DNA from 3 places in the Cellulosimicrobium sp. Marseille-Q8652 genome. Region 1 is predicted to be linked to each of the others. Evidence: predicted binding sites of a transcription regulator. Region 1 holds the regulator's gene; each other region holds the start of a gene.

Evidence for each region. The regulator Rex, encoded in region 1, represses fermentation and respiration genes when NADH is low (regulators of the CRP and FNR family bind a similar motif). The targets are predictions, from matches to a motif close to CTTGTGAANNNNTTCACAAG.
Region 2: the regulator Rex is predicted to act here: its motif matches at 3,768-3,787, upstream of pflB (formate C-acetyltransferase).
Region 3: the regulator Rex is predicted to act here: its motif matches at 3,718-3,737, upstream of mqo (malate dehydrogenase (quinone)).

The regions. Positions count from the first base shown of each region.
Region 1 is NZ_CBCOPS010000001.1:539,770-546,726, forward strand. It holds gene resB (cytochrome c biogenesis protein ResB) at 1-34, opposite strand, end outside; gene ACWPWV_RS02410 (cytochrome c biogenesis CcdA family protein) at 34-840, opposite strand; gene ACWPWV_RS02415 (TlpA family protein disulfide reductase) at 912-1,523, opposite strand; gene ACWPWV_RS02420 (histidine phosphatase family protein) at 1,630-2,301, opposite strand; gene ACWPWV_RS02425 (MarR family winged helix-turn-helix transcriptional regulator) at 2,339-2,839, opposite strand; gene ACWPWV_RS02430 (YceI family protein) at 3,031-3,582, shown strand; gene ACWPWV_RS02435 (redox-sensing transcriptional repressor Rex) at 3,730-4,401, opposite strand; gene ACWPWV_RS02440 (glutaredoxin family protein) at 4,465-4,782, opposite strand; gene ACWPWV_RS02445 (HAD family hydrolase) at 4,831-5,646, shown strand; gene ACWPWV_RS02450 (30S ribosomal protein bS22) at 5,781-5,879, opposite strand; gene ACWPWV_RS02455 (acetoin utilization protein AcuC) at 6,131-6,957, opposite strand, start outside.
Region 2 is NZ_CBCOPS010000002.1:1,517,147-1,524,103, forward strand. It holds gene ACWPWV_RS16760 (hypothetical protein) at 25-189, opposite strand; gene pflA (pyruvate formate-lyase-activating protein) at 250-1,236, opposite strand; gene pflB (formate C-acetyltransferase) at 1,264-3,555, opposite strand; gene ACWPWV_RS16775 (carboxylate-amine ligase) at 3,902-4,981, shown strand; gene ACWPWV_RS16780 (HAD family hydrolase) at 4,989-5,678, opposite strand; gene dxs (1-deoxy-D-xylulose-5-phosphate synthase) at 5,848-6,957, opposite strand, start outside.
Region 3 is NZ_CBCOPS010000002.1:795,620-802,576, reverse strand. It holds gene ACWPWV_RS13405 (cupin domain-containing protein) at 1-115, opposite strand, end outside; gene ACWPWV_RS13400 (aminopeptidase P family protein) at 175-1,353, shown strand; gene ACWPWV_RS13395 (DHA2 family efflux MFS transporter permease subunit) at 1,404-2,819, opposite strand; gene ACWPWV_RS13390 (pyridoxine/pyridoxamine 5'-phosphate oxidase) at 2,887-3,621, shown strand; gene mqo (malate dehydrogenase (quinone)) at 3,752-5,269, shown strand; gene ACWPWV_RS13380 (hypothetical protein) at 5,356-5,505, opposite strand; gene ACWPWV_RS13375 (helix-turn-helix domain-containing protein) at 5,595-6,548, shown strand; gene ACWPWV_RS13370 (fatty acid desaturase family protein) at 6,683-6,957, shown strand, end outside.

The DNA.
Region 1 (6,957 bases):
GCGTGGTCCTCGGCTCGGTCTTCTCGTCGCTCATCACACCACCGTCACGAATCCGCCGATCCAGCCCTGCAGCGCCGTCGTCACCGTGCCCCACAGGCCCGTGACGAGCGCGACGCCGATGAGCACGAGCAGCGCGCCGCCGACGCGCATGACCGCGAGGCGGTGCCGGCGCAGGAAGCCCAGCATCCGCTGCGAGCTCTGCAGGCCGAGCGCGATGAGGAGGAACGGCAGCCCGAGCCCGACGCAGTACGCGACCCCGAGGACCGCGCCGCGTCCGGCGGACGCCTCGCTGAGCGACAGCGCCTGGACGGCGACGAGCGTCGGGCCCAGGCACGGGGTCCAGCCCAGGCCGAAGACGACGCCCAGGAGCGGCGCTCCCCACAGCCCCGCCTGCGGGCTCAGGTGCAGGCGACGCTCGCGCTGCAGGAAGGGCACCGCGCCCAGGAAGGCGAGGCCCATGAGGATCACGACGACGCCGAGCACGCGCGTGATCACGTCCTCCCAGCGCACGAGGTGCGCGCCGACCGCTCCGGCCGCGAGCATGAGCGTGACGAACACGAGCGTGAACCCCGCGACGAACAGGCCGACGCCCGCGAGCACCCGGCCGCGGCTGGGGGCGGCGACGACGACCTGCGGGCCGGCCGTCGTCGTCCCTCCGCCGGCGCGGGCGTCCCGTGCCGGTCGGCCGTCGGCCGCGTTCCCCGGCCTGGCCACCGTCCCCGCGTTCGCCGCGGCCATGCCGCTGACGTACCCGACGTAGCCGGGGACGAGCGGCAGCACGCACGGCGAGGCGAACGAGACGAGGCCGGCGAGGATCGCGACGGGCACCGCGAGGAGCATCGACCCGCTGAAGACCGTCGTGGCGAACGTGTCGCCGACGTCGGTCGCGAGCGCGGGGAGGTAGGACACGGTCAGCCGTCCGCCGCCGGCTCGGCGAGCACGTCGTCGACGAGAGCGCCGAGCGTCGTGCCCTCGACGAGGCCGATGACGCGCGCGGCGACCCGTCCCTCGCGGTCGAGCACGACGGTCGACGGCACGGCCTGGAGCGGCACCGTGCCCGAGAGCGCGGCGACGACCTCGCCGCTGCGGTCGTCGATCGAGGGATAGGGCACCTCGAACGTGCGCTGGAACGCCTGGGCGGCCCCCGCCTCGTCCGTGGTGTTGATCCCGACGACACGGACGCCGTCGGCCTCGCGCTCGTTCGCGAGCTCCACGAGGTCCGGGGCCTCGGCACGGCACGGCGCGCACGCCGCGTACCAGGTGTTGAGGACCACGACGTCGCCCCGCCACGTGCTCGTGTCGACGGCCTCGCCCTCGTAGTCGGTGCCGGTGAGCGTGACGGCCTCGCCGCGGTCGCCCGCGTCCCACGTGCGGACGGAGCCGTCGCCGGAGACGTAGCCCTGCCCGACCACGTCGGTCGTCGCGCCGGACTCCTGGGCGCACGCCGACAGGGTCGTCACGGCGACGAGGGCGAGCCCGGTCGCCGCGAGCGCACGCGCGCGGGTTCGGGGACGGGCGGTCACGACGGCATCACGGGGGGAACTGTCCCGCTCGAACCTGAGCGGGCGCTGAGAGCCGACCCGGCAAACCGGTCAGAACGGGCACCCGTCACGCGCGACATGACGGACGTCACGCTCCGGCGACCTGGGAGGCCCCCGGGAGGAGGTCCGCGACGGGCTCGGAGTAGTGGATCCCCACGAGGCGGTCGTCCTCGAACCGGAGCGACGTGAGGGACGCCAGCGCGCACTCGCGCTTGCGCGGGTCGTGCCACAGCCGCCGGTTCTCGAAGCTGAGCCGCGTGAGCCAGACGGGCAGCTGGTGGCTGACGAGCAGCGCCTCGTGCCCCGACGCCTTGTCCCGCGCGTCCGCGACGGCGGCGCGCATGCGCGCGACCTGCTCGACGTACGGCTCGCCCCACGACGGACGCAGCGGGTTCCACAGGTACCGCCAGTGCTGCGGGTGGCGCAGCGAGCCGTCCCCGACGCCGAACGTCATGCCCTCGAAGTGGTTGGCGGCCTCGATGAGCCGCTCGTCGGTCCCGAGCTCGACGCCGAACGCCTCCGCGGCGGGCGTCGCCGTCTCCTGGGCCCGCTGGAGCGGGGACGCGACGACCACGGTGAGGTCCGCCCGGGGCCGGGACGCGCCGTCGGGCCCGGGCTCGCCCGCGAGGTGCGCGGCGACGCGTCGTGCCATCTCGTGGCCGCGCTCGGACAGGTGGTAGCCGGTGATGCGGCCGTACAGGACGCCGTCGGGGTTGTGGACCTCGCCGTGGCGCAGCAGGTGGACGGTGGTGGAGACCATGGGTCCAGTATCGGCGATGGTCGGTGGCGCCCGCGTGTCAGACGTCGCGCTCCGCCTTGCACGCGTCGGCGACGGCGACCATCGCCTCCCCGAGGGCCCGGAACTGCTCGGGAGTCAGGACGTCCACCATGTACCGCCGGACGGCGGCGACGTGCGTCGGCGCCGCCGCCACGAGCGCGTCGTAGCCCTCCGGGGTCATCACGCAGTTCACGCCCCGCCGGTCGCCGACGCTCGCCGACCGGCGCACGAGCCCACGCGCCTCCATCCGCGCGACGGTGTGCGTCACGCGGCTGCGCGAGCGTGCGAGACCCTCCGCGAGCGCGGACATGCGCAGGGTGTGGTCCGGGCTCTCGGAGAGACGGACGAGGAGCTCGTACTCGTTGAGGGACACCGACGAGCGCTCCTCGTGGTCACGGCTCAGCGCCTCGATGAAGCGCACCGTGCCGTCGAGATAGGCGCGCCACTGCCGCTGCTGCTCGGCGTCGAGCCAGCGGGGTTCGAGCGCCGCGGCCGGGCGGGTGGCGGGCTGGCTGGTCATGCGGTCCTCGGGCTGTGCATCCGGTCCTCGGGTGGTCTGTCGGGGCGTCGTGACGATTCTTCCATCACCGGGAATAGACGGAGCACGGGGTCGCGTTGATACCGGCGACTGTGATTGAATCTTCAACCATTGGACTTCCTCCCGGGACCCACCGCGAGGCACCGCACGTCACCGATCTGAAGGAGCCACCCATGGCCACGCCGCTGCCCTCCGGCCTCACCGCCGGTACCTACGCCATCGACGCCTCGCACTCGCAGGCCGCCTTCACCGTCCGCCACGCCGGCATCTCGAAGGTCCGCGGGACGCTCGCGATCACCGGCGGGACGATCGCCGTGGGCGACGACCTCGACTCCTCGACGGTCTCCGCCGAGCTCGACGCCGCGTCGGTGAGCACCGGCGACGCGAACCGCGACAACCACCTGCGCAGCGCCGACTTCTGGGACGCGGAGAGCAAGCCGACGTGGACCTTCGCGTCGCGCAGCATCCGGGGCGACGGCGACGACTACGTCATCGCCGGTGACCTCACCATCAACGGCGTGACCAAGCCGGTCGAGCTCGAGGCCGAGTTCGCGGGCACCGCGACCGACCCCTTCGGCAACGCGCGCGCCGGGTTCGAGGCGAAGACGGAGATCTCCCGCAAGGAGTTCGACCTCACCTGGAACGCCGCGCTCGAGACCGGCGGCGTGCTCGTCGGCGACAAGATCAAGATCACGCTCGACGTCTCGGCCATCAAGCAGGCCTGACCCGACCGACCACCGCCATCGGCCAGCCCCCGCCCGGCCGGTGAGCGGTTCGGCCGCCCCCCCGGGGCGGCCCGAGAGAGGCCGCGTGCTCCCCCGCACGCGGCCTCTCGTCGTCTCCCCGGACCTTCGCACCGTCCGGCGCAGGCCTCAGCGGTCCGCGGCCGCGAGGGCGCGCGCCTGCGAGTGGAACGCGAGGATCTGCAGCTCGCTGCCGACGTCCACCCCGCGCACGTCGACGTCCGCGGGGACCTGCAGCGCGCGCGGCGCGAAGTTGAGGATCTCCTTGACGCCCGCGGCGACGACGCGGTCCGTCACCGCCTGCGCGTGCGCGGCCGGCGTCGCGAGGACGACGATCGTCACGTTCTCGCGGGCCACGACGTCCTCGAGCGCGTCCACGTGCTCCACGACGATCCCCGCGGCGCGCGTCCCCACCACCTCGGGCGACGCGTCCAGCAGGGCCGCGACGTGGAACCCCCGCTGCTCGTAGCCCGAGTAGTTCGCGAGCGCGTGCCCGAGGTTCCCGATCCCGACGATGGCGATCCGGTGCTCGTCGACGAGCCCCAGCGCCTCGGTGATGTACTGCGCCAACGAGTCGACGTCGTAGCCGACGCCCCGCGTCCCGAACGACCCGAGGAACGACAGGTCCTTGCGCAGCTGTGCCGGGCCCACGCCCGACAGCTCCGCGAGCTCGACCGACGACGTCGTCGTCACCCCGCGCGCGACGAGGTCGCGCAGCGCTCGCAGGTAGGAGGGGAGCCGCGCCACCGTGGCGCTCGGGATCCCCGGGACCGTCACCTCACCGACAAACTGCTCAGCCACCTGCCACCACCGTCGTCCCGGGACCGTCCTCGTCGACGGTCGCTCGTGCGTACCCGGTGCCGATCATCCCAGGTCCGGGCGCGCGCCCGAAATCCGTCCCACGGCGCGCGCCAGGCGACGCGCGTCGACGCGCCAGAACCCCTGCTGCACACCGGCGACCGTGACGACCGGCACGTACTCGCCGTACTGCTCGCGCACCGCCGGGTCCGTCGCCGGGTCGTCGAGGTCCACCTCGGCCCACGCCACGCCCGCGTCGTCGCACACCTCGCGGACGACGACCCGTGCGTCGTCGCACAGGTGGCACCCGGCGCGGCCGTACAGCACGACGGGGACGGGTGGTCCGGACGGGTCCGGCCGACCGGACGGCTGGGCGGCGCTCACCGTCCCAGGGTAGAGGCACGCCTCACGGGCGCCGATAGAGTGGGCGGCATGCCGACGTCCCCCGGGCAGCCGCCCGCCCGCCGCACGGCGGCGTTCTTCGACGTCGACAACACGATCATCCGCGGCGCGTCCTCGTTCCACCTCGCGCAGGCCCTGTACCGCCGGGAGTTCTTCTCCACGACCGACCTCGTCCGGTTCGCCGCGCACCAGGCGCGCTACCTCGCGCTCGGCGAGAGCCGCAAGCAGATCGACCGCATCCGCTCGCGTGCGCTCGACCTCATCGCCGGCCGGTCCGTCGCCGAGATCACCGCGATCGGCGAGGAGGTGTACGACACCGTCCTGTCGCTCCGCATCTACCCCGGGACGCGCCGCCTCCTCGACGAGCACCTCGCCGCGGGCCACGACGTGTGGCTCGTGTCCGCGACCCCGGTCGAGATCGGCGAGCTCATCGCCCGCCGCCTCGGCACCACCGGCGCCCTCGGGACCGTCGCCGAGCACGAGGACGGCTTCTACACGGGCCGGCTCGTCGGCGACCTCATGCACGGGCGCGCGAAGGCCGCGGCCGTCGCCGCCCTCGCCGAGCGCGAGGGCATCGACCTCGAGGCCTCCTACGCCTACGGCGACTCGCTCAACGACGTCGCCATGATGAACGAGGTCGGGCACCCGTGCCCCATCAACCCCGACGCGCGGCTGCGCCGGCACGCGCAGGACGTCGGCTGGCCCATCCGGGAGTTCCGGGGGCGTCGGCGGCGCGTCGCCCGCAGCGGTGTCCGGACCGCGAGCTGGGCCGGTGCCGTGTGGGCGGGGGCGCTCGTGCTGCGGTCCGTGCGCCGGGCCGTCGACCGGCGCATCGCGCGGCTCTGACCGCCGGTCACGCTCGCACGTCACGACCGCAGAGCGTCCCGGCGCGTGCGGTGCCGTGCCGGACGCAGCGAGCCCGGCCGCCCCTGTCGGGGCGCCGGGCTCGGCGGTCGGTGCGCGTCAGGACGCGCGCGACGTCACTTCTTGTTACGGCGCTGGTGACGCGTCTTGCGAAGCAGCTTGCGGTGCTTCTTCTTGGCCATACGCTTGCGGCGCTTCTTGATGACGGAGCCCATACGGTCCTCGCAATGCTTGTCGGTGCTGTTCGGCAGCTGATCGGCTGGTCGGCGGCCGGCGACGGTACGTTCCGAACCGGTCGAGCGACTGCCGTGGGGTCCACGGTTGATCAGGTTTCGTGGACCACGAGCCGACCAACACGAGAGAAATCCGCCCCTTAGCCTACCTGCTCGCGCCGGTGGCCTCGAACGCGCGCGGTTCGCGGTCCGGTCGGGCGCCGGTGGGCCGGTCGCCGTGACCGCTGGGCACGTCAGTCGAAGTGCGGGTCGAGCCCGAGGTGCGGGAAGACGGCCCGACGGGTCGCGAGGACGGCGCGGTCGACGGCGTCGTCGGGGTCGAACCCGGCGCTCCACCGGCGCCACGTGACGTCGGGCCCGAAGGACGGCGGCGCGTCGTGGCCCGCGACGTCGGCGACGAGCTCGCGCCACGGCGCGGGCAGCTCGCGGTCGGCCGCGACGGGCGCGTGGACCACCTCGCCCACGACGGCCGACCACACGAGCGGCACGACGCGCGCGACGGCGTAGCCGCCGCCCCCGAGCGCGAGCCAGCGACCGCCGCTCAGCTCGTGCGCGAGGTCGTGCATCCCGGCCGCCGCCGCGCGCTGCGCGGCCACGGACACGTCGAGGTCGGACAGCGGGTCGTCCCCGTGGGCGTCGCACCCGTGCTGCGTGACGAGCACGTCCGGGCGGAACGCCCGCAGCACCGGCGGCACGACGGCGTCGACGGCACGCAGCCACCGCGCGCCGTCGGTGCGGCGCGGGAGCGCGACGTTGACCGCCGTGCCCTCGGCGCCCGGCCCGCCCACGTCCGTCGCGTGCCCGGTGCCGGGGAAGAGGGTCGCGCCGCTCTGGTGCACGGACACGGTGAGGACGCGCGGGTCGTCCCAGAAGACCTCCTCGACGCCGTCCCCGTGGTGGGCGTCGAGGTCGACGTACGCGACGCGCCCGACGCCCTCGTCGAGCAGGCGTCGGATCGCGACGGCGGCGTCGTTGTACACGCAGAACCCGGACGCGGCACCGGGCTTCGCGTGGTGCATGCCCCCGGCCACGTTCACCGCGTGCACGGCCGTGCCCGACG
Region 2 (6,957 bases), on a different contig from region 1:
CACGGTGTGGCGGCACGTCCTCGGTCACGTCTGCGGACGCATCACGCGGGGTCCGAGCCGGCCTGCGACGGTCGGCACCTCCTCGATCTCGTCTGCGGCGACCTGGACGACGAGGTCACATGCGTCGTCCTGCGGCATGACGAGCCGCGCAGCCTGCGCCCCGTCGTCGAGGCGCGACGTCATGGCCATGGGAACCTCCGGAGCACGGCGAAGTGATACCGGCACGGTATCAACCACCCGCGGCACGGTTCAGTACGTCGTCAGGCCGTGCGCGCGGAACTGCTCCCGGACCCGCTCCGTGAGCGCGGCCGACGGCGCGGGCGTGTCCTCCAGCGCGTACGTGCGTCCGAGCGCGTCCCACTTGTCGCGGCCCATCTGGTGGAACGGGAGCACCTCGACGCGCGTCACGGTGCCCGGACGGATCGCGTTCAGCGAGGCCGCGTGCTCCGCGACCTTCTCGACGTTCGCGACGTCGTCCGTGAGGCCCGGGACGAGGACGAACCGCACCCACACCTCGGGCGCGTGCCCGTCGAGGCCGCGCTCGGCGACCCGGCGCCCGAACCGCAGCGTGGGACCGAGGTCACGGCTCGTCACGCGGCGGTAGGTCTCCGGGTCGCCCGACTTCACGTCGAGCAGCACGAGGTCCGTGTCGTCGAGCATCGCGTCGGTCGCGTTCGCGCCGAGGAAGCCGGACGTGTCGAGCGCGGTGTGCACGCCCATCTCCTTCGCGCCGCGCAGGACCCGTGCGGCGAACGCGGGCTGCATGAGCACCTCGCCGCCGGAGAGCGTGAGCCCGCCGTGCGTGGCGCGGAACACCGGGAGGTAGCGCCGCACCCGCGCGAGGAGCTCGTCCGCGGTGACGGGCCTGCCGTCCTTCATCGCGAACGTGTCGGGGTTGTGGCAGTACAGGCACCGCAGCGGGCACCCGTTGAGGAAGACCGTGAGCCGCGTCCCCGGGCCGTCGACCGCGGTGACGAGCTCCCAGGAGTGGACCGAGCCGAGCTCGCCCGCACGCATCGCCGCGAGCTTGTCGGCCCGGTCCACGTCCGCGACCGTCAGCCCGTCCAGCCCCGCGCCGGCCCGGCGGGCGTGGCCCGCCGGCGACCCCGTCGTCGCGGGGTCCGCCGCGGCGTCGGGCACCTCGAGGCGCGCGGCGTCGTCGGGCGGCACGCTGCCCTCGGGGACGCCGCAGCCTCGCCCGGTACGGGCGGCGGGGGCGGGAAGGGTGACGGTCATGAGGTCTCCTCGTGGTGCGCGGTGCGGCTACAGCGCGCCGTGGAAGGTGCGCGACAGCACGTCGAGCTGCTGCTCGCGCGTGAGGCGGACGAAGTTCACCGCGTACCCGGACACCCGGATCGTCAGCTGCGGGTACTCCTCCGGGTGCTCCATGGCGTCCAGGAGCGTCTCGCGGTTCAGCACGTTGACGTTCATGTGGTAGCCGTTCGAGCCGACGTAGGCGTCGAGGAGGCCGGCGAGGTTGGTGACCTGCTCCTCCTTCGTGCGCCCGAGTCCGCTCGGCACCACCGTGTTGGTCAGCGAGATGCCGTCCTGCGCCTCGTCGTACGGGAGCTTGGCCACCGAGAGCGCGGAGGCGAGCATGCCGTGCGTGTCGCGCCCGTTCATGGGGTTGGCCCCCGGGGCGAACGGCTCGCCGGCGCGGCGGCCGTCGGGCGTGTTCCCCGTCGCCTTGCCGTACACGACGTTCGAGGTGATCGTCAGGACCGACTGCGTCGGCACCGCGTCGCGGTACGTCGGGTGCGTGCGCACCTTCGCCATGAAGCGCTCGACGAGGTCGACGGCGATCGCGTCGGCCCGGTCGTCGTCGTTGCCGTAGCTGGGGTACTCGCCCTCCGTCACGTAGTCGACGACGAGCCCGCGCTCGTCGCGCACGACCGAGACCTTCGCGTGCTTGATGGCCGAGAGGGAGTCGGCCGCGACCGAGAGCCCGGCGATGCCGCACGCCATGGTCCGCAGCACGTCCTTGTCGTGCAGCGCCATCTCGAGCCGCTCGTACGCGTACTTGTCGTGCGACCAGTGGATGCAGTTGAGCGCCTCGACGTAGGTGGCGGCGAGCCAGTCCATCGTGGCGTCGAACTTCGCCATGACGTCGTCGTAGTCGAGCACGTCGCCCTCGACCGGGGCCGCCACGGGCGAGACCTGCGCGCCGGTGATCTCGTCCCGGCCGCCGTTGATCGCGTACAGGAGCGTCTTGGCGAGGTTCACGCGCGCGCCGAAGAACTGCATCTGCTTGCCGACCCGCATCGGGGACACGCAGCACGCGATCGCCGCGTCGTCGCCCCACGCCGCACGGATGAGCTCGTCCGACTCGTACTGGACGGCGGACGTGTCGATCGACACCTGCGCGCAGAAGTCCTTGAACCCCTGCGGCAGCGCCGGGCTCCAGAAGACGGTCATGTTCGGCTCCGGCGCGGGCCCCAGGTTGTAGAGCGTCTGCAGGAACCGGAACGAGCTCTTCGTGACGAGCGGCCGGCCGTCCTCGCCCATGCCGGCGATCGTCTCGGTCACCCACGTGGGGTCGCCGGAGAAGAGCGCGTCGTACTCAGGCGTGCGCAGGAAGCGCACGATGCGCAGCTTGATGACGAAGTCGTCGACGATCTCCTGCGCCTGCGACTCCGTGATGCGGCCGGCCTCGAGGTCGCGGTCGAGGAACACGTCGAGGAACGTCGACGTGCGGCCCAGCGACATCGCGGCGCCGTTCTGCTCCTTGACGGCGGCGAGATAGGCGAAGTAGAGCCACTGCACGGCCTCGCGGGCGTTCGTCGCCGGTCCCGAGACGTCGTACCCGTAGGACGCGGCCATCGCCTTCAGCTCGCCGAGCGCACGGATCTGCTCGGCGTGCTCCTCGCGCTCGCGCACGACGGCCTCGCTGAACGGGCGCGTGTCGAGCTCGAGCTTGTCGAGCTTCTTCGCCGCGACGAGAGCGTCGACGCCGTACAGCGCGACGCGGCGGTAGTCGCCGATGATCCGGCCGCGCCCGTAGGCGTCCGGCAGCCCGGTGATGACGTGCGAGCTGCGCGCGGCCCGGACGTTCGGCGGGTAGACGTCGAACACGCCCTGGTTGTGCGTCTTGCGGTGCTCGCTGAAGACCTTCTTCAGCGTCTCGTCGACCTCGTAGCCGTAGGTCTTCAGGGCGCCCTCGACCATGCGCCAGCCACCGTTCGGCATGATCGCGCGCCGCAGCGGCGCGTCGGTCTGCAGGCCGACGACGATCTCGTTGTCCCGGTCGATGTAGCCGGGCGCGTGCGCCGTGATGCCCGCGGGGGTGTGCGGGTCGACGTCGTAGACGCCCTTCTCGCGCTCCTCGGGGAACATCGCCGAGAGCGTCGACCAGATGCCGGTCGTGCGCTCCGTGGGGCCCTCGAGGAACGACGCGTCGCCCGTGTAGGGGCGGTAGTTGCGCTGGATGAAGTCACGGACGTCGACGTGGTCGCGCCACGGACCGTCCACGAAGCCCTCCCAGGCGGGGACGCGGGCGTCGTCGGTCTGGGGACGGGTCTCGCCCTCGGTGCGCGGTGCCTCGGAAACGCTGGTCATCGGACCTCCTTCGTGCCTGACGCGCTGGTCGCGCGCCGGCCGGTGCCCGGAAGACCTGCCCGGGCTCCGTCGCCACCTCCAGGCTAGGGAGTGCGAGCGCGTCACGGGGCCGTTCCGGCCCTCCCGAGGACCTAGGTCCCGAGCCGGTCACACCGACGCCGAAGGGCGGGATCTCAACGATCTCGAGGCCTCGAGGCCGATCGATCCGGCCGCTTGTGACCACGTTCACAAGGCTGCCGGGGCGGGAGCCGCCCGTCGTCACGACGACGTCGCCCCGCCGGCTCCCGCCGACGGCGCGGGGACGGCCCGTCCGTGTGACACTTCCGGGGTGACACGGACCGTAGGTGTGGAAGAAGAGTTCCTGCTCGTCGGCGAGGACGGCCAGCCCGTCGCCAAGGCGCAGGAGGCGCTGGAGGCGACCGGCACGTCCGACAAGGGCGGCGGGACCGGCTCGCTGGAGTCGGAGTTCATGGAGGAGCAGCTGGAGACGGCGACGCACCCGCGCACCGAGATGGAGGACCTCGCCAAGGAGATCCGCGCCGGGCGTGCCCGGGCGCAGGACGCGGCCGACCGGGTCGGTGCGCGCGTGGCCGCGCTCTCCACGTCGCCGCTGCCGTTCGAGGGCACCACGGTGGCCCGGCTGCGCTACCTCGAGGCGCGGGCCGCGTTCGGGCTCACCGCGCGCGAGCAGCTCACGAGCGGCTGCCACGTGCACGTCGCGGTGGTGGACGACACCGAGGGCGTCGCGGTCCTCGACCGGATCGGCCCCTGGCTCGCGACCCTGCTCGCGCTGAGCACCAACTCGCCGTACTGGCAGGGCGAGGACAGCGGCTACGCGAGCTTCCGGTCGCAGGTCTGGTCGCGGTGGCCCACGTCGGGGCCCGCCCGCTCGTTCGGGACCCCGGAGGCCTACCACGACGCCGTCGCGTCCCTCGTGGCGACGGGGACGATCCTCGACCAGGCGATGGTGTACTTCGACGCGCGGCTCTCGGCGCGGTACCCGACCGTCGAGATCCGCATCGCCGACGTGTGCCTCGACCCGGACACCGCGACCCTCGTCGCGGCGCTCGCCCGGGGGCTGGTCGAGACGGCGGCGCGCGAGGCGGCGGCGGGCAAGGCCGCGCCCGAGCTGCGCACCGAGCTGCTGCGCACCGCCTCGTGGCGCGCCGGTCGCTCGGGCCTCGCCGAGGACCTCGTCTCGCCGCTCACGTGGCGCCCGGCGCCCGCGCACGACGTCGTGGGGCAGCTCGTCACGCACGTGCGCGAGGCGCTCGTCGACACGGACGACCTCGACACCGTGACCGAGCTGCTCGGCCGGCTCTGGTCGCGCGGGAACGGTGCGGCGCGGCAGCGCGAGTGGTTCGCCGAGTCGGGCGGCGACCTGCGCGTCGTGGTCGAGCGCGCGGTCGGCGTCACGCACTCCTGAGCGGCCGCTAGAGGGGGCCGGGGGTCCCGGGGCCGGTCGCCGCGACCCGGGACGCCGACGCCGCGAGCGCCAGCGTCTCGGTCGTCGTCGCGCCGACGACGTCGGGCTCCGCCCCGCCCGCCCGGGCGTGCCCGTGCGAGACCCACGCCGTGCGCACGCCCGCCGCCCGCCCCGCGGCGACGTCCAGGTGGGCGGCGTCGCCGACCATCCAGACCTCGCGCCGGTCGACGGAGCCGGCACCGACCCGCTCGAGCGCGATCTCGAGCAGGCGCGGGTCCGGCTTGGCGACCCGCTCCTCGTCGGAGACCACCACGTCGTCGACGTGGGGCGCGACGTCGCACCGTGCGATCTTCCCGCGCTGCTGCGCGGACGTGCCGTTCGTCACGACGACGACCCGGTGCCCGGCGGCGCGCAGCGCGTCGAGCGCGGCGAGCACCCCCGGGTACGCCTCGACGTGCTCGAGGATCCCGAGGCGGAAGCGCTCCACGACGGCGGGCAGGTCGTCGGACCACCCGAGCCGGTCGACGATCACGCGCGCGACGTCCGTCTTCGGGGCGTGCCCGCCCTGGTCGGCGGCGACAATCGCTGCGACGTCGGTCGCGTCGCCGCCCGCGTCGGCGACGGCTCCACGCGCCCAGGCGGCGAACGCGAGATCGCGCCCCACGAGGGTGTTGTCCAGGTCGAGGAGCCAGATCATGCGCCGGACCCTAGCGCAGGAGGTCGCCGCCCGGCCGGGCCGTCCGCGCGAGGTCGCTCGCCGGGCGCGAGAGGGGCTCGCCGCAGGACCGGTCTGGCGCCGCCGCGCCGCTCTCGGACACGTCGTGGGCGCCTCGGCGTGCTCAGGACGAGCGGAGCCGCCGCGGGGCTCAGTCGCGACCGAGCGCCGCGAGGCCGTCGAGCACGTCGCGGGCGACGTCGGCGGCCGTGAGCCGGAACGCCGTCGCGACCTGGTCCCGGCTCGCGTGGTCGAGGAACTGCGCGGGCAGCCCGATCGCGTGGACGGGGGTGCGCACGCCGGACTCGAGCGCGCGCTGCGCGAGCAGCGACCCGACGCCGCCGTCGGCGACGCCGTCCTCGACGTGCACGACGAGGTCGTGCTCCCCCGCGAGCTTCACGAGCGCGCTCGGCATCGGCAGGACCCAGGTCGGCGAGGCGACCGTGACGTCCACGCCGTGCGCCGTGAGCGACTCCGCGGCACCGAGCGCGACGCGCGCCATCGAGCCGAGCCCGACGAGCAGCACGCGGCGACGCGGTGCGCCGGTCGGCGACGCGTCCTGCGCGGGCAGCGCGAGCAGGTCCACGCCGTCGACGGTGTCGAGCGCGGGCAGCGCCTCGGAGAGCGCGCCCTTCGGGTAGCGCACGACGGTCGGGGCGTCGTCGACGTCCACGGCCTCGCGCAGCGCCGTCCGCAGGGTCTCCTCGTCGCGCGGCGCCGCAAGGCGCAGGCCGGGGACGATGCGCAGCATCGCCATGTCCCACATGCCGTTGTGGCTCGCGCCGTCGTCGCCGGTGATGCCCGCGCGGTCGAGCACGAAGGTGACGCCCGCCTTGTGCAGCGCGACGTCCATGAGCACCTGGTCGAACGCGCGGTTGAGGAACGTCGCGTAGACGGCGACGACCGGGTGCAGACCGGCGAACGCCATGCCGGCCGCGGACGTCGCGGCGTGCTGCTCCGCGATGCCGACGTCGAACGTGCGCTCCGGGAACGCCTGGGAGAACGGCTTGAGGCCGACGGGCTCGAGCATGGCCGCGGTGATCGCCACGACGTCGGACCGGCGCCGGCCGATCTGGACGATCTCGTCCGCGAAGACGCTCGTCCAGCCGAAGCGCGACGGCGCCACGGGCAGGCCCGTCTCGGGGTGGATCTGGCCGACCGCGTGGAAGCGGTCCGCGACGTCCTGCTCGGCGGGCGAGTACCCGCGGCCCTTCTCGGTGATCGCGTGCACGAGCACGGGCGCGCCGTACGCCTTGGCGCG
Region 3 (6,957 bases), on a different contig from region 1:
CGCCGAGCACCTTGACGACCTTGACGTCGTGGTCGTCGACGCTCGCCACGCGGTGCGGCTGCCAGTGGCCGTCGAACGCGTCGAGGGCGGCGAGGAGGTTGCGGGCACCGGTCATGCCCACACCCTGCCACGCGCCGTCGTGCCCCGACGTCCGCCGGGTGCCACGCTGGCCCCATGAGCAGCAGCCCGACGTCGCCCGCACGCCCCGCCGCTTTCGGTCCCGAGGTCTACGCCGCGCGGCGCGTCCGCGCGGCCGAGCAGGCGCGCACGGCCGGGCTCGACGGCCTGCTGGTCGCCCCCGGGCCCGAGCTCGCCTACTTCACCGGGTACACGCCGACCGCGGTCACCGAGCGGCTCACGCTGCTCACCATCCCCGCGTCGCTCCCCGACGACGGCACGGCCGCGGTCGTCGTGCCGCTCCTCGAGCGCGGCGACCTGCTGCGCGGCGCGGGCACGTCGGACCTCGAGGTCGTGCCCTGGCGCGACGGGGAGGACGAGCACGCGACGGCGGCCCGGCTCCTCGAGCGCGCCGGGTCGTACGCGGTGTCCGACTCGACGTGGGCGCTGCACGTGCTCGGCCTGCAGCGCACGCTGCCGGACGCGCGGCTCGTCGCGTTCACGCACGCGCTGCCGATGCTGCGCGCGGTCAAGGACGCGGCCGAGGTGGAGCGGCTCGCCGCCGCGGGCGCCGCGGCCGACGCCGCGTTCGCCGACGTGCTGCGGGTGCCGTTCGCCGGTCGTCGCGAGACCGAGGTCGCCGCGGACCTCGACCGCTTCCTGCGCGCGCACGGCCACGAGCAGGTCGACTTCACGCTCGTGTGCTCGGGACCGAACGGTGCTGACCCGCACCACGAGCCCGACGACCGCGTCATCGAGCCCGGCGACCTGGTCGTGCTCGACTTCGGCGGGCTCCGTGCCGGGTACGGGTCGGACACGAGCCGCACCGTCCTCGTCGACGGCGGCGCCGAGACGGCGCTCGCCGAGCAGCGCGCGGTCCACGAGGTCGTGCGGCGCGCGCAGCAGGCCGGGGTCGACGCGGTCCGGCCCGGCGCGACGTGCCAGGACGTGGACCGGGCGGCGCGCGCCGTCATCACCGACGCCGGCTACGGCGAGCAGTTCGTGCACCGCACGGGGCACGGCATCGGCACGACGACCCACGAGCCGCCGTACATGGTCGAGGGCGAGGAGCGGCCGATCGAGCCCGGGATGTGCTTCTCCGTCGAGCCGGGCATCTACCTCCCGGGCCGGTTCGGGGTGCGCATCGAGGACATCGTCGTCGCGTTCCCGCCGGACGTGCCCGACGGCGCCCGCCGCCTCAACACCTCGACGCACCGTCTCCAGGTGGTCCGCTGACGGCGCGCCCGCACCGCGGGTCGGTCCGGCCCCACGGCCGAGCACGGTGCTCATCGCCCGGCCGACGCTCCTCGCACGCGCTCGTTGCGGATGCCGACGAAGCTGAGCACGCCGCCGAGCACGAGGAGGGCAGCGGTGACCAGCAGCGAGCGGTGGAAGCCGTCGAGGTCCAGCACGCCGCCGACGATCACGCCCGCCATCGCGATGACGACCAGCCCGGCGACGCGCGACACCGCGTTGTTCACGGCGGACCCGATGCCGGCGTCGGCCGCGGGGATGGACCCGAGGATCGCGGACGTCAGCGGCGCGACGGTCATCGCGAGGCCCAGGCCGAAGACCACGAGGCCCGGAAGCACCTGGGTCACGTACACGGCGTCCTCCGTGGTGGTGAGCAGCAGGAGGTAGCCGACCCCGCCGACGATCGGCCCGACCGTCATGAACAGGCGCGGGCCGTAGCGGCCCGCGAGCGCTCCGAACCGGGTCGAGAGGGCGAGGAGGAGCAGCGTGATCGGCACCTGGGCGAGCCCTGCCTGCGTCGCGCTGTAGCCGCCGACCTGCTGGAGGAACACCGTGACGACGAACCCGCCGAAGTAGAGCGCGCCGTAGATCGCTGCCGTCGCCAGGTTGCCCCACGCGAAGTTGCGCACCGTGAACAGCCTCGGCGGGAGCATCGGGTCCGGTGCCCGCAGCTCCCAGACCACGAACGCGACGAGGCAGGCCACGCCGACGACGGCCGGCCCCCACACGACCGGGCTGGACCACCCGAAGCGTCCCTGCTCGATGAGCGCGAACACGGTCCCGGCGAGGCCGACGGCCGCGAGGGTGGCACCCAGCGTGTCGATCCGCCGCCCCGCCGCGGATCCGTCCTCCTCGGCGGCGCTGCGCGGGATGCCGCGCAGCAGCCACAGCGTCACCGCGACCGGCAGCACGTTGATCCAGAACACCCAGCGCCACGAGAACGCGTCGACGAGGACACCGCCGAGCAGCGGCCCGACGATCGACGCCGTGCTCGTCCACGCGGTCCAGGAGCCGATCGCGCGCGACTGCCGCTCGCCGTCGAACGTGGAGATGATCATGGCGAGAGAGCTCGGGACGAGCAGCGCGCCCGCGACGCCCTGGAGCCCGCGGGCGACGACGAGGACCAGCCCGTCGGGCGCGAGCGCGCACGCGACCGAGGTCACGGCGAACCCGACGAGCCCCACCGCCATGACCTTGCGACGGCCGTGCACGTCCGACAGGGATCCCGCGAGGAGGATGAGGGCCCCGAGCGTGATCATGTACGCGTCCACGACCCACTGCTGGAGCGCGAGGCCGGTGACGGGCCCCGTCGTCAGCTCGTCCGAGATCGCGGGCAGCGCGACGTTGACCACCGAGCCGTCCAGGAACGAGACGAACGACGCGAGGATCGCCACGACCAGCACGCGCTGCGGCACCGTCACCCGCCTACGGTACGACCGGATGTCCATGACGTACCGACCGAGCGGTGCACCGCGCCGTGACATGCTCGGCGTGCAGCCGACGAGGGGAGACGCCGTGAGCGAGCAGGCCGACGAGGCGGACGGTCGCGCACGACCGCAGGGGGGCGAGGGAGCGTCGCTCCGCGAGCGCCTGCGTGCCCTGCCGGTCTTCGGTGACGAGCGCCCGGGCCTCGACCCCGACGCCGCGCCGGACGACCCGGTCGACCTCTTCGTCGCGTGGCTCGAGGAGGCGATCGACGCCGGGCTGCCGGCCCCGCACGCGGCGACGCTCTCGACCGCCGACGCCGGCGGCCGGGTGGACGCCCGCACGCTGATCCTCAAGGACGTCGGACCGGGCGGCTGGTTCTTCGCGACGCGCTCCGACTCGCCCAAGGGCGTCGCGCTCGGGCAGAACCCCCACGCGGCGCTGACCTTCCTGTGGCGCGAGCACGGTCGACAGGTCCGGGTCCGCGGCCCCGTCGTGCCGCTCGGCGCCGAGGCCTCCGCGGCGGACTTCCTGGCGCGGTCGGAGGCGTCGCGCGCGACGGCGCTCGCCGGGACGCAGAGCGCGCCGCTCCCCTCGCTCAGCGCGTACCGCGAGGCGTGGGACGCCGCGCTCGGACGGGTGCGCGCGGAACCGGGGCTCGTCCTCGACACCTGGTCCGCGTTCGCGCTCGAGGCGACGGCCGTCGAGTTCTGGGCGTCGACGAGCGAGGGCCAGGTCCGGCTGCGCTACACCCCGTCCGCGACACCCTCGTCGCCCGCCGCGGCACCCTCCGGCGGCTGGACGAGGTCTCTTCTCTGGCCGTGACGGGCCCGCCACCGCCCCGAGGACAGCCGTCCTCCCCGGTCCTCCGGGACCTTGGTCCCCGAGGAATGTGACGCACGCCCGTGACGCACCGCACAGTTTGTGCACTCTGTCACAAGCGTAGAATCGGCGTGTGTCGAGTCGAGCGAGCAACCCCGCAAGCACCGCAGACCAGATCGACGTAGCCCTCATCGGCGGTGGCATCATGAGTGCCACCCTGGGCGCACTCATCAACGTCCTGGAGCCGTCCTGGACGGTGCGCGTCTACGAGCGCCTGGACGCGGTCGCGCAGGAGTCGTCGAACCCCTGGAACAACGCCGGGACCGGCCACGCCGCCCTGTGCGAGCTCAACTACACGCCCGAGCGGCCGGACGGCTCGATCGACATCACCAAGGCGGTGGCGATCAACGAGCAGTTCGAGGTCTCGCGCGAGTTCTGGCACCACCTGCTCACGACGGGCGCGCTCCCCCAGCCGGCGAGCTTCATCTCGCGCACCCCGCACATGACGTTCGTGCGCGGCGCGGAGAACGTCGACTACCTGCGCCGCCGCTTCGAGACGCTGCGCCAGCACCCGCTGTTCAGCGAGCTCGAGTTCTCCGACGACCCGGCGGTCGTCGCGCAGTGGGCGCCCCTCCTCGTCGCGGAGCGCGACGGCGACGAGCCGATCGCCGCGACGCGCGCCACGAGCGGCACCGACGTCGACTTCGGCGCTCTCACGCAGCAGCTCGTCGACCACCTGGTGGCGAGCGGCACGCAGCTGTTCCTCGAGCACGAGGTGAAGAACCTCAGGAAGACCAAGGACGGCCGCTGGCGCCTCACGGTCAAGGACCGGTCGTGGAACGCGCCCGCGCGCCGCTCGACGGTCGAGGCGCGCTTCGTCTTCGTCGGCGCCGGCGGCGGCGCCCTGCCGCTCCTGCAGAAGGCCGGCATCCCCGAGGCCAAGGGCTACGGCGGCTTCCCGATCAGCGGCGAGTTCCTGCGCACGGACGACCCGGAGCTCGTCGCGCAGCACCAGGCCAAGGTCTACGGCAAGGCCGACGTCGGCTCCCCGCCGATGTCCGTGCCGCACCTCGACACGCGCGTCGTCGACGGCAAGAGCTATCTCATGTTCGGCCCGTACGCCGGGTTCAGCCCCAAGTACCTCAAGAAGGGCCGGTACCTCGGCCTGTTCACGTCGCTGCGCCTGCACAACCTGGGGTCGATGGTCGGCGCGGGCATCAAGAACCTCGACCTGACGCAGTACCTCGTCGGGCAGGTCCTCGCGAGCCCCGAGACGAAGTTCACGGCGCTCCAGGGCTTCATGCCGACGGCGCACCCCAAGGACTGGGAGACCATCACCGCGGGCCAGCGCGTCCAGGTGATCAAGAAGGACGAGGACGGCAAGGGCGTCCTCGAGTTCGGCACCGAGGTCATCGCCGCGGCGGACGGCTCGATCGCCGGCCTGCTCGGCGCCTCCCCCGGCGCCTCGACCGCCGTCCCGGCGATGATCGACCTGCTCGAGCGCTGCTTCCCGAACCGCTTCACCAAGTGGCGCCCCGAGCTCGCGACGATGATCCCGAGCCTCGGCCAGGCGCCGTGGGAGGCGGAGGAGCTCGAGGGCCTCGACCAGCTCACCGGCGACGCCGACCTCGACGTCTCGACGCGCGCCTGACGCGACGGCACACCGCGACGACGGCCCGGCCCTCCACGGAGGTCCGGGCCGTCTCGCGTCCCGGGCGCGAGGCCACGGTGCACGACTCAGCGACGGTCGAGCTCCCGAGCGCCCGGCACCTCGCCGGACCCGGCGGGGAACCACGGGCGCGCCGGGTCCTCGCGGCGCACCGCGAGGGCCACGACCGTCGAGCCGACGACGACGAGGAGGGCGATCACGCCCCAGAGGATGTCCATGGCTCGAGCATCGTCGGGCCCGACCCACGCCACGAGTGGCAGGACTGACGGGTATCGACAAGATCCCGCCAGGCGTCTAGGGTCGGGCCATGATCCGCACCGTCGCGGCCGTCGTGAGCGACGGCCTGGCCCCGTTCGAGTTCGGCGTCGTCTGCGAGGTCTTCGGCCTCGACCGCAGCGACCAGGGCGTCCCGCGCTTCGACTTCCGGGTCTGCGGCCCCGTCGCGGGCGAGCCCGTGCGCACCTCGGTGGGCGCCCAGGTGGTCCCCGCGCTCGGCCTCGACGCGGTCGACGACGCCGACCTCGTGGTGGTGCCGGCCATCCGCATCGGCAGCCACTACCCCGAGGCGGTGCTCGACGCCCTGCGCCGGGCGTCGGCGCGCGGCGCGACCCTGCTCAGCGTCTGCTCGGGCGTGTTCGTGCTGGCGGCCGCGGGCGTGATCGACGGCCGTCGCGTCACGACCCACTGGATGCACGCCGAGGAGCTCCGCCGCCGCCACCCCACGCTGGACATCGACCCCGACGTGCTGTTCGTCGACGACGGCGACCTCATCACGAGCGCGGGGACGGCCGCCGGGATCGACGCGTGCCTGCACCTCGTCCGGCGCGAGCTCGGCTCGCGCGTCGCGAACGTCATCGCACGGCGCATGGTCGTCCCGCCGCAGCGCGAGGGCGGTCAGCGGCAGTTCGTCCAGCGCCCCGTCCCGGCCGCCGAGGAGGACTCGTTCGCCGAGCTGCTCGACTGGATGACGGAGCACCTCGACGAGCCCCTGACGGTCGGCGACCTCGCGCGCCGCGCGCACACGTCGGAGCGGACGTTCGCGCGGACGTTCGTCGCCCAGACGGGCACGACGCCGCTCGCGTGGCTCACCGCCCAGCGTGTCGCGCACGCCCAGACGCTCCTCGAGGAGTCGCGGGCCGACCTCGAGGACGTCGCGCGCCGGTGCGGCTTCGGGTCCGCGGCCCTGCTGCGCCACCACTTCCGGCGGACCGTGGGGGTCACGCCCACGGAGTTCCGGCACACGTTCCGACACGCCGCCTGACAGGCCTTCGCGGCTTCTTCACGTGGCCGACCGTTGCGAACAACCTACGGTCCCGTAGGATCGGGCCATCTGCACCACGAGCACCCGCTCATCGTCACGGCTGGGAAGTCGAACCGATCGCCGCAAGGATGCACATGACCTCTGCCGTCGTCCAACCGGGCTTCCGAGCCACCCGACCGAAGTCCGAGGACGGCGCAGCCGTCACCAGCACGTACACCGCACTGTCGCGGACCGTGCGTGACGCCGGACTCCTCGAGCGCGCTCAGGGCTACTACCTGTGGACGCTCGGTGTCCTGACGCTCGCCCTGGGCGGCGTCGTCACGGGCTTCGTCCTGCTGGGCGACTCATGGTTCCAGCTCCTCATGGCCGCGGCGCTCGGGCTGATCTTCACGCAGTTCGCCTTCGTCGC